2 regions of the Enterococcus sp. AZ103 genome follow, and region 1 is predicted to be linked to the other one. Evidence: a T-box and tRNA genes for the amino acid it is inferred to sense, from the RefSeq annotation. Region 1 holds a T-box; the other holds one or more tRNA genes.

Evidence for each region. The T-box of region 1 lies ahead of ID741_RS01990 (valine--tRNA ligase). A T-box ahead of a tRNA ligase gene usually reads a tRNA of that ligase, here a tRNA-Val.
Region 2: it has a tRNA-Val gene. The T-box ahead of ID741_RS01990 (valine--tRNA ligase) is inferred to sense a tRNA for this amino acid. The anticodon was not compared.

The regions. Positions count from the first base shown of each region.
Region 1 is NZ_JBIOSI010000001.1:400,772-404,179, forward strand. Features, by position in the region: gene ID741_RS01990 (valine--tRNA ligase) at 1-1,551, opposite strand, end outside; T-box leader at 1,606-1,810, opposite strand; gene ID741_RS01995 (redox-sensing transcriptional repressor Rex) at 1,848-2,495, opposite strand; gene thiI (tRNA uracil 4-sulfurtransferase ThiI) at 2,615-3,408, opposite strand, start outside.
Region 2 is NZ_JBIOSI010000001.1:777,982-781,389, forward strand. Features, by position in the region: gene ID741_RS03885 (ATP-dependent Clp protease ATP-binding subunit) at 1-134, opposite strand, end outside; gene ID741_RS03890 (CtsR family transcriptional regulator) at 140-607, opposite strand; tRNA gene ID741_RS03895 (tRNA-Pro) at 743-816, opposite strand; tRNA gene ID741_RS03900 (tRNA-Arg) at 836-909, opposite strand; tRNA gene ID741_RS03905 (tRNA-Leu) at 927-1,012, opposite strand; tRNA gene ID741_RS03910 (tRNA-Gly) at 1,036-1,107, opposite strand; tRNA gene ID741_RS03915 (tRNA-Thr) at 1,135-1,207, opposite strand; tRNA gene ID741_RS03920 (tRNA-Leu) at 1,219-1,300, opposite strand; tRNA gene ID741_RS03925 (tRNA-Lys) at 1,310-1,382, opposite strand; tRNA gene ID741_RS03930 (tRNA-Val) at 1,386-1,458, opposite strand; rRNA gene rrf (5S ribosomal RNA) at 1,475-1,590, opposite strand; rRNA gene ID741_RS03940 (23S ribosomal RNA) at 1,673-3,408, opposite strand, start outside.

The sequences.
Region 1 (3,408 bases):
AATCAAACCATGGATCAAAACATTTTCAAAGGGGCGTTCTTCAGTAAATGCCAAACTTTGGAAAATCATGCGACTTACCCAGAAGAAAATAATATCGTAACCAGTCACCAATGTATTGGTTGGGAAATAGCGTTTGAAATCAGCAGCTTCAGTATCAGGCCAACCCATTGTTGAAAATGGCCATAAAGCCGAAGAAAACCAAGTATCTAATACATCTGGATCCTGTTCCCAGTTTTCAGCATCTTTGGGTGCTTCCATCCCAACATACATTTCACCAGTTTCTTTATGATACCAAGCTGGAATCCGATGTCCCCACCAAAGCTGACGAGAAATTACCCAGTCATGGACATTGTCCATCCAAGATAGGAAGGTTTGATTGAAACGTTCAGGGAAAAATTTAACTGCATCTTCTGTTTTTTGATTGTCGATGGCTTCCTTTGCTAAAGGCTCCATTTTTACAAACCATTGTGTCGATAATCTTGGTTCAACTACCGCACCACTACGTTCAGAATGACCAACACTATGAGTCATTTTTTCAACTTTGATTAGTCGACCCATTTCCTTCAAGTCAGCAACAATCATTTTTCGGGCAGCAAAACGATCCATGCCAGCATATTTGCCAGCTAAATCATTCATACTACCATCGTCATTCATTACATTTACTCGTGGTAAATCATGACGGTTACCAATCTCAAAGTCATTCGGATCATGAGCAGGAGTGATTTTTACTGCCCCAGTACCAAAATCCATATCCACATAGCTATCGGCAATAATTGGAATTTCTTTATCTACTAACGGTAGAATTGCTGTTTTACCAATTAAATCTTTGTATCTATCATCGTCAGGATGAACTGCAATCGCAGTATCCCCTAACATTGTTTCTGGTCGAGTTGTCGCAATTTCTAATACACCGCTGCCGTCAGTTAACGGATACGATACATGATAAAACGCACCTTCTAAATCTTTATGAATAACTTCAATATCAGATAAAGCTGTCCGCGCTTGTGGGTCCCAGTTAATAATATATTCTCCGCGATAGATTAAATCTTTTTCGTACAGTGAAACGAAAACTTTTTTAACGGCGTCAGATAAGCCATCATCAAGAGTAAAACGTTCCCGTTTATAATCCAATGATAAACCAAGCTTGGCCCATTGTTCCCGAATATGGCCGGCATATTCTTCTTTCCAATCCCAGACTTGTTCCACAAATTTTTCCCGACCTAAGTCATAACGAGAGACACCTTGTTCTTTAAGTTTTTCTTCTACTTTGGCTTGGGTTGCAATCCCGGCATGGTCCATCCCAGGAAGCCATAAAGTATCAAAGCCTTGCATTCTTTTTTGACGAATAATCATATCTTGTAAGGTTGTATCCCAAGCGTGTCCTAAATGTAATTTCCCGGTTACGTTTGGCGGTGGAATCACAATTGAATAAGGTTTTGCATCGGGGTTTTCTGATGGTTTAAATAAATCTTGGTCTAGCCATTTTTGATAACGACCCGCTTCCACTGCTTGTGGATCAAACTTTGTCGCTAAATTATTTTCTTCTGTCATATTTATCGCTCCTTTTTTTCTGATCAAACAAAAAAGCCCTAAAACATCGAAATGTTTTAGGACGTAATTTACGCGGTACCACCTAATTTGCAGACTTGCTGCCTCTTTGACATGAGTTAACGGTCATGACGCGAATCAGCCTACTAATTTCAGCCAATTTACTCACAAGCTACCTTCCAACTGTTTTTGAAAATGTTTCAGCCAGGCATTTTCTCTCTGAAAAGCGTACAGTCGTACTCCTCTTGATCATCGTATGACCAATTCTACAATGAAGTATACAACTTGTAAAGACCAAGCTAGCTGGGATTGACCATTTCATCGAAATAAATTAACGATTGTAGTTCCGAAGTCAAATCAATATAGCGAATATTAACATTTTCTGGCACATTTAAAGGATCAGGAGCAAAATTTAAAATTGCTGTTACACCGTTTTTAACAACAATATCAATCGCTTCTTGCGCATACCGACTTGGCACGGTTGAAATTGCCACTTGAATATTTTCTTTGACAAAAACTTCCGGTAACTCTGATAAATCATGGACCAAAAAACCATCAATAATTTGACCGATTTTATTAGGGTCGTTATCAAATGCACAAACAATATTCAAATTATCATTTCTGCGGAAATTATTTTTTAGCAATGCTTGACCAAGATTACCCACACCAATCAATGCAATCTTTTTTTCTTCTTTCGTATCTAAAATACCACTAAAAACGGTGATCAAATCTTTTACATTATAACCATAACCACTGCGACCTAACTCACCAAAATGGGAAAAATCTCGTCGAATTGTTGCAGAGCCCACTTGCGTCAAATTTGCCAATTCAGAGGATTTTATTCGGGTAATATTTTTTGCATTTAATTCCTTTAAGCAACGTAAATATAAAGAGAGTCTTTTCGTAGTGGCTTTTGAAATTGCAGGTTTTTCCTTCATTTTTTCCATTTCAATCCACTCCTTGTTATTGTTTTCACATATTATCATAACATGTATCAAGAATCGTTACAAATAAGATTTCAAATAAAAAAACCACCAAATTACGAAAATTTGATGGCAAAAACTTTTTATAATAAATCAGCAAAGGCGTCAACCATTTCTTGCTGACTCTTCTCTGGTGTGATGGCTTCTATTTTTAAACCAGTTAACGCACGAGCTATCATTCCTTCAATATCTAAGCGGGTCTCTAATGCTTGGACTTTATCAAGTTTTGGTCGGGTTTTTGGTTGTGGCGGTGCAAAAATCGTACAGCAATCTTCAAAAGGTTGGATTGCTAACTCAAAAGTATCGATTTTTTCGGCTAATTCGATAATTTCTGTTTTATCCATTGTTACCACTGGACGAATAATCGGTGTCGTCGTCACTTCATTAATTGCCAACATGCTGTGTAATGTCTGAGAAGCTACTTGACCTAGCGATTCACCGTTGATAATTACTAAACCTTTTCGCATTTCACGAATGGCATCCGTTATTCGCAACATCATACGACGGGTAATGGTCATCCAATAACCTTGAGGCGTATGTTTTTTAATTTCTTCTTGAATTTCTGTAAAAGGAACTTCAATAAATTGGATGCTACCAACATATGGTGTTAGTTTTTCTGTTAAATCTTTGGCCTTTTGTAAAGCTTGTTCGCTGGTATACGGTGGCGATGCAAAATGGACCGCTTCAATTTCGACACCACGTTTCATTGCTAAATATCCTGCCACTGGCGAATCAATTCCACCTGACAACATCAACATTCCACGACCGCTTGTTCCCACTGGTAAACCGCCAGCACCTTTAATTGTTGCAAAGGACAAAAAGGCTGCATCACGACGAATTTCCACACGTAAATTAATATCTGGTCGTTTCATTTGAG
Region 2 (3,408 bases), 380 kb from region 1:
GCAATTCCCTGTTGTTCAATAACTAAAGCCAATAATAAATGCTCTGAACCAACTGAACGATGTTTAAAATACTTCGCTTCTTGTTGGGCAATCGTCAAGACTGCTTTCGCTCTTTCAGTATATAATTGATCCATCTATTTCACTCCTTTTTTTCATAACTCAAACGTTCTAAAAATCCATGTAATACACGTGCCCGTAATCTATTTTCAATTTGACTAATTCCCAATGTGTTTTTCGACAATGCACTCAGCATTAAATTTCCTTCATTTTCCGTCACAATTTTCTCTTCAAATAATTTTTGAATAATTCCAAAAGCATTTGCTTCCGAAATTTCCGTTCCAAAAGAATTCATTAACTGTTCTAAGAAATAGTGTTGATCGGAAATCTGCACTTTGCTAATCCGAATATAACCACCGCCACCCCGCTTACTTTCAACAATATATCCTCTTTGAAAGGTAAAACGAGTATTGATCACGTAATTAATTTGGGAAGGTACGCAATTAAACAATTGAGCCATTTCCGCTCGCCTGATTTCAATTATTTCATGGTCTTCTAAGATACCCTTCAAATATGCTTCGATTGAATCTGAGGTATTTCGACTCACTATTATCCTCTCCCATTATCTATTTCTGTTGACTATTTCTGACCTTAATTATAACGAATTTAGCATGTGAAAGAAAGAGTAATAGCTTATCTGTTTAAAAATGAGTAAAAAAAATAGAAGGTTTTCACCTTCTAAGAATCGGGAAGACAGGATTCGAACCTGCGACCCCTTGGTCCCAAACCAAGTGCTCTACCAAGCTGAGCTACTTCCCGTAAAAATAAAAAAAGACTACGCGCCCAAGAGGAGTCGAACCCCTAACCTTTTGATCCGTAGTCAAACACTCTATCCAGTTGAGCTATGGGCGCATCATTATTCGTACTAATGCCGAGGACCGGAATCGAACCGGTACGGTGATCACTCACCGCAGGATTTTAAGTCCTGTGCGTCTGCCAGTTCCGCCACCCCGGCATGTCCCTGGTCTTTTCAGAGAAAGCGGAAAACGGGGTTCGAACCCGCGACCCCCACCTTGGCAAGGTGGTGCTCTACCACTGAGCTATTTCCGCAAACTTTCGTTGCTTTTCTTAAAAAAGTGCCGGCTAAAGGACTTGAACCCTCGACCCTCTGATTACAAATCAGATGCTCTACCAACTGAGCTAAGCCGGCGTTTTATTTAATGCGGGTGAAGGGACTTGAACCCCCACGCCCGAAGGCGCTAGATCCTAAATCTAGTGCGTCTGCCAATTCCGCCACACCCGCATATCTTTATGAGCCGTACAGGGCTCGAACCTGTGACCCTCTGATTAAAAGTCAGATGCTCTACCAACTGAGCTAACGGCTCATATGGAGGTTAACGGGTTCGAACCGCTGACCCTCTGCTTGTAAGGCAGATGCTCTCCCAGCTGAGCTAAACCTCCATAAATCAAAAAATTCGCGTGGCGACGTCCTACTCTCACAAGGGGCAACCCCTCACTACGATCGGCGCTAAAAAGCTTAACTTCTGTGTTCGACATGGGAACAGGTGTATCCTTCTTGCTATCGCCACCACACTATTTAATTGAGTAAACTTCGCTCACTCAAAACTGGATCAAAAAACATTCCTTACTTTAAAACTACCAAGTCCATTTTGTTTTGGTTAAGTCCTCGATCGATTAGTATCAGTCCGCTCCGTACATCACTGCACTTCCACTTCTGACCTATCTACCTGATCTTCTCTCAGGGATCTTACTTTCTTTAAGAAATGGGAAATCTCATCTTGAGGTGGGCTTCACACTTAGATGCTTTCAGCGTTTATCCCTTCCCTACATAGCTACCCAGCGATGCCTTTGGCAAGACAACTGGTACACCAGCGGTAAGTCCATCCCGGTCCTCTCGTACTAAGGACAGATCCTCTCAAATTTCCAACGCCCGCGACGGATAGGGACCGAACTGTCTCACGACGTTCTGAACCCAGCTCGCGTGCCGCTTTAATGGGCGAACAGCCCAACCCTTGGGACCGACTACAGCCCCAGGATGCGACGAGCCGACATCGAGGTGCCAAACCTCCCCGTCGATGTGGACTCTTGGGGGAGATAAGCCTGTTATCCCCAGGGTAGCTTTTATCCGTTGAGCGATGGCCCTTCCATGCGGAACCACCGGATCACTAAGCCCGACTTTCGTCCCTGCTCGACTTGTAGGTCTCGCAGTCAAGCTCCCTTGTGCCTTTACACTCTGCGAATGATTTCCAACCATTCTGAGGGAACCTTTGGGCGCCTCCGTTACTCTTTAGGAGGCGACCGCCCCAGTCAAACTGCCCATCTGACACTGTCTCCCATCACGATTAGTGATGCGGGTTAGAGTGGCCATAACACAAGGGTAGTATCCCACCATTGCCTCCGTCGAAACTAGCGTCCCGACTTCTACGGCTCCTACCTATCCTGTACATGTGGTACAGACACTCAATATCAAACTGCAGTAAAGCTCCATGGGGTCTTTCCGTCCTGTCGCGGGTAACCTGCATCTTCACAGGTACTAAAATTTCACCGAGTCTCTCGTTGAGACAGTGCCCAAATCGTTACGCCTTTCGTGCGGGTCGGAACTTACCCGACAAGGAATTTCGCTACCTTAGGACCGTTATAGTTACGGCCGCCGTTTACTGGGGCTTCAATTCGTACCTTCGCTTACGCTAAGCACTCCTCTTAACCTTCCAGCACCGGGCAGGCGTCAGCCCCTATACTTCATCTTTCGATTTTGCAGAGACCTGTGTTTTTGATAAACAGTCGCTTGGGCCTATTCACTGCGGCTGATCGTTAGATCAGCACCCCTTCTCCCGAAGTTACGGGGTCATTTTGCCGAGTTCCTTAACGAGAGTTCGCTCGCTCACCTTAGGATACTCTCCTCGACTACCTGTGTCGGTTTACGGTACGGGTCATTGTTTTCTCACTAGAAGCTTTTCTTGGCAGTGTGACATCAGAAACTTCGGTACTTGTATTTCCCTCCCCATCACAACTTGTCCTTAGAAAGATAAGCATTTGACTCATCTTAAGACTCATTGCTTAGACAGACATTTCCAATCGTCTGATTTCTTAGCCTACTGCGTCCCTCCATTGCTCAAACAAAAACAACGAGTACAGGAATATCAACCTGTTATCCATCGCCTACGCCTTTCGGCCTCGGCTTAGGTCCCGACTAACCCTGGGCGGACGAGCCTTCCCCAGGAAACCTTAGTCATACGGTGGACAGGATTCTCACCTGTCTTTCGCTACTCATACCGGCATTCTCACTTCTAAGCGCTCCAGCAGTCCTCACGGTCTACCTTCAACGCCCTTAGAACGCTCTCCTACCATTACACCCTAAGGTGTAATCCACAGCTTCGGTAATATGTTTAG